3 regions of the Bacillus sp. 41-22 genome follow, and region 1 is predicted to be linked to each of the others. Evidence: riboswitches for the same ligand, from Rfam matches in the RefSeq annotation. Region 1 holds a riboswitch; each other region holds the start of a gene.
What was found. A riboswitch is a leader RNA that binds a small molecule or an ion and turns the genes downstream of it on or off. The one in region 1 is predicted to bind S-adenosylmethionine.
Positions count from the first base shown of each region.

Region 2: it holds a riboswitch for S-adenosylmethionine, as region 1 does, so the genes downstream of both, LCF45_RS21040 (bifunctional homocysteine S-methyltransferase/methylenetetrahydrofolate reductase) here and LCF45_RS13140 (ECF-type riboflavin transporter substrate-binding protein) in region 1, are expected to answer to the same signal.
Region 3: it holds a riboswitch for S-adenosylmethionine, as region 1 does, so the genes downstream of both, LCF45_RS02085 (cyclase family protein) here and LCF45_RS13140 (ECF-type riboflavin transporter substrate-binding protein) in region 1, are expected to answer to the same signal.

Region 1 covers NZ_CP084035.1:2,593,035-2,596,317, forward strand. Annotated here, with positions in the region: gene LCF45_RS13135 (ABC transporter ATP-binding protein) at 1-1,025, opposite strand, end outside; gene LCF45_RS13140 (ECF-type riboflavin transporter substrate-binding protein) at 1,036-1,584, opposite strand; SAM riboswitch class I at 1,724-1,839, opposite strand; gene LCF45_RS13145 (aspartate/glutamate racemase family protein) at 1,990-2,673, shown strand; gene LCF45_RS13150 (macrolide family glycosyltransferase) at 2,723-3,283, opposite strand, start outside.
Region 2 covers NZ_CP084035.1:4,107,092-4,110,374, forward strand. Annotated here, with positions in the region: gene LCF45_RS21040 (bifunctional homocysteine S-methyltransferase/methylenetetrahydrofolate reductase) at 1-1,351, opposite strand, end outside; SAM riboswitch class I at 1,422-1,531, opposite strand; SAM riboswitch class I at 1,734-1,847, shown strand; gene metI (cystathionine gamma-synthase/O-acetylhomoserine thiolyase) at 1,937-3,049, shown strand; gene metC (cystathionine beta-lyase) at 3,046-3,283, shown strand, end outside.
Region 3 covers NZ_CP084035.1:392,334-395,616, reverse strand. Annotated here, with positions in the region: gene LCF45_RS02095 (nucleotidyltransferase domain-containing protein) at 1-285, opposite strand, end outside; gene LCF45_RS02090 (PRK06851 family protein) at 399-1,508, opposite strand; SAM riboswitch class I at 1,658-1,770, shown strand; gene LCF45_RS02085 (cyclase family protein) at 1,856-2,488, shown strand; gene LCF45_RS02080 (hypothetical protein) at 2,514-2,897, opposite strand; gene LCF45_RS02075 (ATP-binding protein) at 3,127-3,283, opposite strand, start outside.

The sequences.
Region 1 (3,283 bases):
AATGTCGATTTCCCTGCTCCATTATGACCCAATAAGGCTATTATTTCTCCCTCTCCTATTGAAAGGTTGATATCTTCTAAGGCTGTATGTTTGTTATTGTACGTAAATGATAAATTTTCTATCTTGCATAAAACTTTTTTAATATATTTGTTTTTTGATGAAACTTGCTTATGCATCCAGTTCTTTAATAGGCTATGAACGCCTGCATTACGAAGATTTTCAATTGGAAATACCTTAACATTATTACTATCAAAATTTAATTTCTTTAGCGCCTCTATATAAATAGGTTCTCTTAGTCCGATATTTGGTAATATATCAGAATTTAAAATACTATCCGGTGAACCAACGGCAATAACTTCTCCCTCATCTATTAAAATAATTTTATCTAAATCAAGGTTTAAAATTTCTTCTATTCGATGTTCAATAATTACAATTGTTTTATTATATTTCTCATGTATATTTTTAATGAGTTCTATTGTATTCAAACTACATGCAGGATCCAAATTAGCTAACGGTTCATCAAATAATAATATATCTGCATTCGTCGTTAGCAGACCTGCAAGAGAGACTGTCTGTTTTTGACCTCCTGATAATTCATGCGGACTTTGTGTATGAAAGTCCTGCATGCTTACCTTTTTTAAAGAATCCGTAACAATCTTTCTCATTTCTATTTGATTTACACAATCGTTTTCTAATGCAAATGCTACATCCTCTTCGACAGTAAGGCCTATAAATTGTGCATCTTGATCTTGTAATATTGTCCCTACGTGTTTACTCTGTTCAAAAACACTACCTTTTCTCGGATCCTTTCCAGCTATTAAAATGTTACCGGTACTTATCCCTTCGTAAGAAAATGGGATTAGCCCATTTATACAATGAGCTAATGTTGACTTACCTGAACCACTTCGTCCAGCGATAAGTACCTTTTCCCCAGGATATATTTGAAATGTAATATCTTTCAAAGTAGGCTGCGTAGCATGCCTATATTGAAAGGTAAATTGTTCAAAAGAAATAATTGGTTGCATGTATTCATCCCTACTTTTCAATTTTTAAATGTGTATGTTTCTTATTTGATTTCGCTAAGCCGATCGTGATTGGTAAGCCAAGAACTAAAAATACGATAACGTCTGCGATTGTTGCGCCTAGTACTTGTATAACTATTTTGTCAAACGGTTCTCCCATCACAATAATATCGAATGCTCCAGCAAATATAATAGCTATGACAATACCAATTAACCCTGCAATTGCAAAATAAGAAATATCACGGTTATTATACGTTCCATGTTTTACACTAAAACCAAATCTTTTTTGTATGAGTCCCATTGCAAAACCAATAATACCTGAACTAATAACCCATCCCCACCAAATACCCCAACCAGCGATCGTATCTGTAACGGTATGACCGATGAGTCCTATTAAAAGCCCTGCTACCGGGCCAAATAACGCTCCAAAAACTGTTAAAATAGCCAATGCGGGTTTAATAAATGTATTCGGTGCGATAGAAAATCCCCAAAGCCCTAATACCCCGTATAAAGCTGCTCCAATTCCAATAGCTACTACTAGCTTTGTCGTTAATTTATTCATTACAATTCCCCTCTCGTATTATTCAACTTTTAATACTCTATATTTATTTTGAAAATGAATTATGCATCGACACTTCCTTTCTATACAACAAAAAATGACCTCTTTAATAAGAGGTCATTTTCTTTCACGTACAAGAATCCCCTTATCTTTCAAAAGACACATAGTGTCCTCTGCGGAATTAGCACCTTCCTATGTAATTACATAGGGGTTGCTGAGGTTTCATAGGGCCGTTCCCTCTACCTCTCTGGATAAGTATGTATTTGTAATCTGTATTATGGCACTAACAATAAATAATTTCAATACTTTTCTTACTATTTTTATTTTTCGATAAATAGTTCAACTAAATCATTGTATTCTTATCGGAATTATGAAATAATAAATTCAAAATTGTTACGGGAGGAATGCATGATGAAAGTAATTGGCTTAATTGGCGGACTAAGTTGGGAATCAACATCGTTATATTATAAACATATTAATACACTAACTCTCTCTCAATATGATCAAAATGCGAAGCTTGTTTTATATAGTATGGACTTTGGTGAAGTAACTACATTATTACAAAATCATCAATATGAAGAAGTGAAAAATGAATTAGTCGCAGTAGCAAAAAAAGTAGAACACTCTGGAGCTGAATGTTTACTAATGTGTTCTAATACTGTACATCTATTTGCTGAGGAAGTAGAACAAGCAATATCAATCCCACTTCTTCATATCGGTGATGTAAGTGCTAAAGAAATGGTAGAACAGAATATAAAACGGATCGGATTATTAGGAACGAAACAAACAATGGAAGAAGATTTTTATACATCACGACTAGCAAAATATAACATTGAGACAATTATCCCAAATGACGAAGAAAGAACTTTTATCCATCACGTCATATTAAATGAATTAAGTAGAGGAATTATTTCAGAAACATCAAAAGAAAAACTAATACAAATTACCAATTCATTAATTAATAATGGGGCTGAAGGAATTCTACTTGGCTGTACGGAAATTCCTTTGCTCATTTCCCAAAATGATCTATCTGTTCCTGTTTTTGATACTGCTTATTTACATGCGAATACTGCTGTACAATTTGCTGGATAATAATATAAAAGCATACAGGTAGAGCCTCTATGCTTTTATATTATCCGAACTATTTATTTAAAAGAGCATCAATAACTGCAATGGCTCTTTTGGAACCACCACACTCTAAAAAACTTTCATTCAGTTTTCGAATGCCATGTTTATACTTTTCATTTGAAAGAACGTCTGTTACCGCCTTTTTTAAAGTTTGCACATTAACATGCTCTTTCAATAATCTATGTGCTGCCTCAAGCTCAGTTAATCTTTGCGCTATCATAGGTTGATCTTTATCATGCGGTATTATCACAAATGGGACATTATAATGGATTGCATCGTGCACACTATTCATTCCACCATGTGTAATAAAAACATCTGCTTCACTTAATATTTCTGATTGAGGTACGTAAGGGGTTATAATAAAGTTGTCTGGCGCTTGCTTAATTTTTGAAATATCATTTCTATCACCAATCGCCATTACTACAATCCCTTCGAAATTTGAAAAAGCATCAATACAAGTATTAAAAAATGGTTCGAGCCCTTCGAGAAGTGTTCCCATTGAAATATAAATAACTTTCTTTTTTGAAAGCAATTCAAGTGGAAACTTTACATTTGTTTTGCGCTTTATAATACT
Region 2 (3,283 bases), 1.5 Mb from region 1:
CTAAAATAGAGCGTCCGTCGTTCATCTCTTTAATCATTTTAATGAGCTCTATCGATGACAAATCATATACAGAAGTTGCACCTGGGAAATCACCAACGCGCGCTGGATCACCAGTTAAAGCTAGCACTTCCTCCATACCTAATGCTGATAATCCAAGTAAGTGAGACTGTAGTCCAATGACGTTATGGTCTCTACACGTTAAATGCGTCAATACTGGAATATCATGCTTCGTTAATAATGCACCCATAGCCATATTCGAAACACGAGGAGATGCTAATGAATTATCTGCTAGAGTAATAGCATCCGCTCCAGCCCTTTTCAGTGCTCTTGCCCCTTCAAAAAAACGCTGCGTGTCTAACGTTTTCGGTGGATCTAATTCCACTACAACTGTCGTTTGTTTCTTTGCCTTTTCTGCTAGAGTAACATGAGCTCTCGAACGCTTCTCATGTGTATGGACCACTTTAGGCCTTTGAATCGTCTCCTTTGCTATTACAGGTGCAACATTTGCAATAGCACGTTTCATTCCTTCAATATGTTCCGGGGTAGTACCACAACAACCACCTAATAAACGAATACCTTGTTCAATAAATTTCGGTGTCATTTCTTCAAAATATGCTGGACTTCCCTCATATACGTAACGCCCTTCCACATAATTCGGGAGACCTGCATTCGGATATGCTGATAAATAGCCATTTTGAGGAATCGATATCATTTTGAAAGCTTCCGTCATGTGAAGCGGGCCTAGTTGACAGTTCAACCCAACAACATTGGCACCGTAATCTAAAAGCTGTTTTAATATTTCATTGACATCATTCCCATTTTGAGTCGTACCTGCCTCATGTAACGCTAACTGAGCAACAATCGGAATATTCGTTTGTTTACGCAATACTTTAACCGCATGCAATAATTCAAATTCATCATAAAAAGTTTCTAATAGTAATCCATCAACCTGTTCTTCTAGTAAAGCACCTGCCTGCTCAAGTAACATAAATTCTCGCTCTATATCAGTCGTTGTAACAGCACCAATATGTTTCATACCTCCAATTGTCCCTAAAATTGCATTCCGATCTGTTACTGATGCTTTCGCAATATTCACTGCCGCTTTATTAATTTGGACAACTTGATTCTCTAGACCATACATGCGGAGTTTCGCTTCATTCGCACCATACGTATTCGTTTGAATAACATCCGCTCCAGCAGCTACATATTGTTTATGGATCGATATAATTAAGTCCGGATCAGACAAATTCAATTCTTCAAAACTACTTTGTAAACCATGCGAATGTAATAACGTTCCAACCGCACCATCACCTATTACAATTCCTTTTGATAATAAATCTAGTAATTTCACGAATCTCCCTCATTTCTATCAATATAAAAACCCCCTCTTCACTTTGAAGAGGGGGACATAATTGTTCCTCCTCTTATTATGCAAAACACACGTTTTGCAGGTTTTAGCACCGTTTCAAACATTTAGTTTGAAGGTTGCCGGGTTTCACAGGGCCTTTCCCTCCACCGCTCTCAATAAGAGTTTGTCTTTATTATTTTATTTATGTAGCTAAAAGGAAATACGTTCCCCTTTTAACAATGTTTGTTAATTTTTTATAAATTTAGCACGCACTAAAATAAAAGTCAATGACACTTGCGGAAAAATAAAAATTATTTAAAATAAAGTTGCAATTCAATTATCTTTTGTTGTAAAGTTAAAACCATAATAAAATTTCATACGAACATTCTTATCTAGAGAGGTAGAGGGACTGGCCCTTTGACGCCTCAGCAACCATTAACATTCATTCGTTAATAAGGTGCTAATTCCAGCAAATTGTGAAAGATTTGACAGATGAGAAGAAGACTCTATTCAATCCGAAAGCCTTCTTCTTAGAAGGCTTTTTTTATTTTCACTTAGTCGTTCACTTTAAAAAGGGGGAATTTTCACATGTCAACAATCGAAACAAAACTAGCACAAATCGGGAACCGTAGCGAAACTACAACAGGAACTGTTAATCCACCTGTTTATTTCTCAACTGCTTATCGTCACGAAGGAATTGGTAAATCTACTGGCTTTGACTATTCAAGAACTGGAAATCCGACTCGTGGTCTTTTAGAACAGGCAATTGCAGACTTAGAAAGCGGTGAGCAAGGGTATGCCTGTAGTTCAGGAATGGCGGCTGTTCTCCTTGTCCTTTCACTATTCCGTTCCGGAGATGAGCTTATCGTATCTGAAGACTTATACGGGGGAACATATCGTCTATTTTCCGAACATGAAGACAAGTGGAATATTCGATGTAGATACGTAGATACACAATCTATTAAACAAATTGAGCAAGCAATCACATCTCAAACGAAGGCTATTTTCATAGAAACACCGACTAATCCATTAATGCAAGTAACTGATATCGTAAGTGTAGCAAGTGTAGCGAAAAGGCACGGACTACTTCTTATTGTAGATAACACGTTCTATACACCTTATATACAGCAACCATTAACAGAAGGTGCAAACATCGTCCTTCACAGCGCAACTAAATATTTAGGCGGTCATAACGATGTACTAAGCGGACTTGTCGTTGCGAAAGGGAAATCTCTTTGCGAGGAGCTTGCTCATTATCATAATGCCTCTGGTGCTGTCTTAAGCCCGTTTGATTCATGGCTATTAATTCGAGGCATGAAGACTTTAGCACTTCGCATGAAACAGCATGAAGAAAACGCTCATGCAATTGTTGCTTATTTAAATGATGAAGATGGTGTGACAGATGTATTTTATCCAGGAAGAGGTGGTATGATTTCATTTCGCCTTCAAGATGAAACTTGGATTAATCCTTTCTTACAATCTTTATCCTTAATTACATTTGCTGAAAGTCTTGGCGGTGTCGAAAGTTTAATGACTTATCCAGCAACGCAAACTCATGCCGACATTCCAGAAGATGTTCGAACAGCACGTGGTGTTTGTAATCGTCTTCTCCGTTTTTCAGTCGGCATCGAAAATAGCAACGACTTAATTCAAGACTTAAAGCAAGCAATTAAAATTGTAAAAGAAGGTGTAAGAATATGAGTTATTCCATAGATACGCTTTTACTGCATAATCAATACAAGCATGACTCACACACAGGAGCTGTTAACGTTCCCATCTATAACACATCAACATTCCATCAGTTTGATGTAGATGCTTTTGGAAAGTATGACTATAGTAGATCTGGAAATCCAACACGTGAAGCTCTTGAAGATATCATTGCTTTATTAGAAGGCGGGACAAAAGGATTTGCCTTTGCATCAGGCATTGCAGCCA
Region 3 (3,283 bases), 2.2 Mb from region 1:
CCACTCAAGTAAAGCTGGATTTGACTTCGCGAATAGTTGCAATGCCTTTTTAATATCCCAACCACTTATGTCTAAATCATCACTAATTGGATATTCGATTACATCACGCTTATCATGGATTGATAAATACCATTCTACAGGGTGTATATAAACAAACCTAACATCATAATCACTATCTTTCGATGGAAACCCCCACGCCCGACTCCCTGATTCCACAGCGAATAAAATTTTCACACCATTCTCTTTTTCAATTCGCTCTAGTTCTAATTCAATTTTCTCTCTCATTTCATACCATCTCCATTTTTTGATTATTTCCCTGGGAATTCGACAAATATACGACTAATTTTACTATATACCAAAACAGCTGTCAGACAATTTCTGACAGCTCAATAAAGCACTTATTTTTTCTTTTCAATTACAGTAGCAGTAATTCGTTCAAACTCTTTTTGAATTTCCTCTTTATATGCATCCACTTTTGAAAAATCCATAGCAGCAATATAAATTCGTTCTAATTTATCACGAACTGATTTTGCTTTTGCTAAGAAAGACATTGCCTCATTCATTTTTGCTTTATATTGAATGGAAACGTCACGAATTTCTGTAGCATACTTCTCATCCGTCCCTGGTTTAACAATAAGAGTATACATATCTATAATCTCATCACCTTCGCGACTTGGAAAATATTCATGTGGTGCGGTACTATCAAAAATTGCAAATCCTAATTCTCTTACGATAACCATATCAAGACTATTCGGGTCAAACCCGCAATGATATACTTCAACGTCAAAACCTTTTTCTTCTGCTGCCTTCGATAACTTTTTAAGCATTGTTGATTTTCCAGAACCCGGGCGTCCTTTTATAAAATAACGATGTGGTAATCCTTCTGTTAAATTAGGAACAAAATCAACTGCTCCTTTCGGTGTAGCAGCTCCTAAAAAACGATGTTTCACAATCGATTGTTCTCCCTTTTTATCTGCAAATAATTTCTGAATTAGCTGTTCTGTTAGTTCATTTGCTTTATTAAAATCAATGTTATTAATATATATTTTCTCCCACTCATCATGTATAACTAACGCCTCTTTAAAACATCCGTAAGCAGATTTGAAAGCCTTGCCCGCTTCTAATACAAACCGTTCAATTTCTAACTTCTGCTTTCTTAATTTATCTGAGTCCCAAGCAACTCCTAAATTTATATACTCTTCAATAACTCCTGGCATTTTCGGCTCAATAACATGCGGTGATGTTCCATCAACAATTCCTACTTTTAATTTCGGAATAATCACCCCATCAACTGACTTATTATCAGAAGAACAATGCAAAAGTTCAATATCATATCCTTTTTCAACCCATTCACGCCCTATTGCCTTTATTAAAGAAGATTTTCCCGTTCCTGGGCCTCCCTTTAAAATAAACAACCTGCCTAGCCCCTTCAAATTCTCTTCGTATAAGCTGTGAAATCCTCTAGCTGTATTTCCACCGGCATAATAATTTAATACATTCCCTGTCACTGCACTCACTCCTTCGCAACAGTCTACTTACATAAGCTACAATATGCGAGCAACTTTATTTGGGTGAACACCTAATTTGTATTGCACGAAAAAAGGAAATGAATTACAATTTAAATATCACAAATATTGCGAATTTAAAACCGAATAAACCTTTATCAAGAGAGGCAGAGGGACCGGTCCTTCGAAGCCCAGCAACCTCAGTTTATGCAAACTGAATAGGTGCTAATTCCTGCAAAATGCATTGCATTTTGGAAGATAAAACTCAACTAGTATGTAAAGCTCATCTTTCTTGATTATGAAGGATGGGCTTTTTATTATTTGAAAAAAATATATTGGAGGTATGTAAAATGAAAGTAATTGATCTATCACAAACGTTTGAAAATAATATGTCTCAATTTCCTGGAACACCAAAAATCCAACTAGAAGCCATTACAAGCGTTGAAGAAACAGGTTATCAAGTTACGAATTTTCATTCTGTCGTTCATGTTGGTACGCATTGTGATGCGCCTGCTCATTTCATTTCAGGCGCAACCACTATTGATCAATTACCCCTAAATCAATTTGTAGGCGAAGCTGTTCTTATCGATGTGACTCATGTTCAAGAGCGAAAATTACCTAAGGAAGTATTACATACTGTCGACATAAAAGAAGGCGATATTGTCATTTTCCATTCCAATCTATCTAATAAATGGAATACCGAAGCTTATGAGAAAGAAGCGTTTTATCTTTCCGAAGAATTAGCTGAAGAACTAGTTCAATTAAAAGTAAAATCTGTCGGTTTAGATTTTATTTCTCCTGATGAGGTAACGACAGAAACATCACCGATTCATCACATACTGTTAGGAAATAATATTTACTTAATTGAAAACTTAACAAACTTAGATGCCATTAAAGCGAAACGATTCTTTTTCTCAGCAGCACCTTTAAAAATTAAAAATAGTGACGGTGCTTTCGCAAGGGCATTCGCTGTTATTTTTTAAACATGGTCTACAAAAAAAGCAAAGATCACTTTTGACCTTTGCTTTTATATTTTTTATTTAAGTTAAAAAAGAATTGCTCCACCCTTGGGCGTATCCAAGCTAAATAATCTTTATCTTTCTTCTTTGTACAAGCTATCTCTTCTCCATCTACCATTTCGACAAGTTCTAGCTCTAACAGTTGCCTCGTAAATGCTACCATATTTACTTCTTCTGCTGGATATTCTTCTTTTAATTTCTCCTCAATTTCTCCCAATAAAAAACCGTCACGCATCATTGCTAGTGCATCAATCCAAAGTGGCGGCATTTCATATGTCTCTCCTGTAATCGTATCTTTTACAATATAGTTCTTTTGCTCTTTTCGAAATTGAATCGTGTGTAAACATACAGTCGAATTTAATGTTAATTCCATCATACCACCCCTTTCATCATATCCGCATAGAAAAAAGGATGCGCGTGCACCCCTTCTTTTCTTTTCATAACACTACTGAACCGTTACATGAGCTAAAAGCTCTATGTCGATATTTTCCTCCATTATAAACGAAGTTTTTTATAAAAAAAACCCTTCTTGAAACATTTTATAAAATGTTTATATTTACACAACAAGAACACTTTTCTGAAAAGTAATTTCGTCTAATGCACTACACTGTTGGTAAATAAATTTCCACTTTCGTTCCTATCCCCATACTACTTTCAATCGCGATACTCCCTTGATGTTCTTCAATAATTTTATATGTAATCATTAATCCAAGACCTGTACCATTCTCTTTTGTTGTATAAAAAGCTTTTCCGATCTTT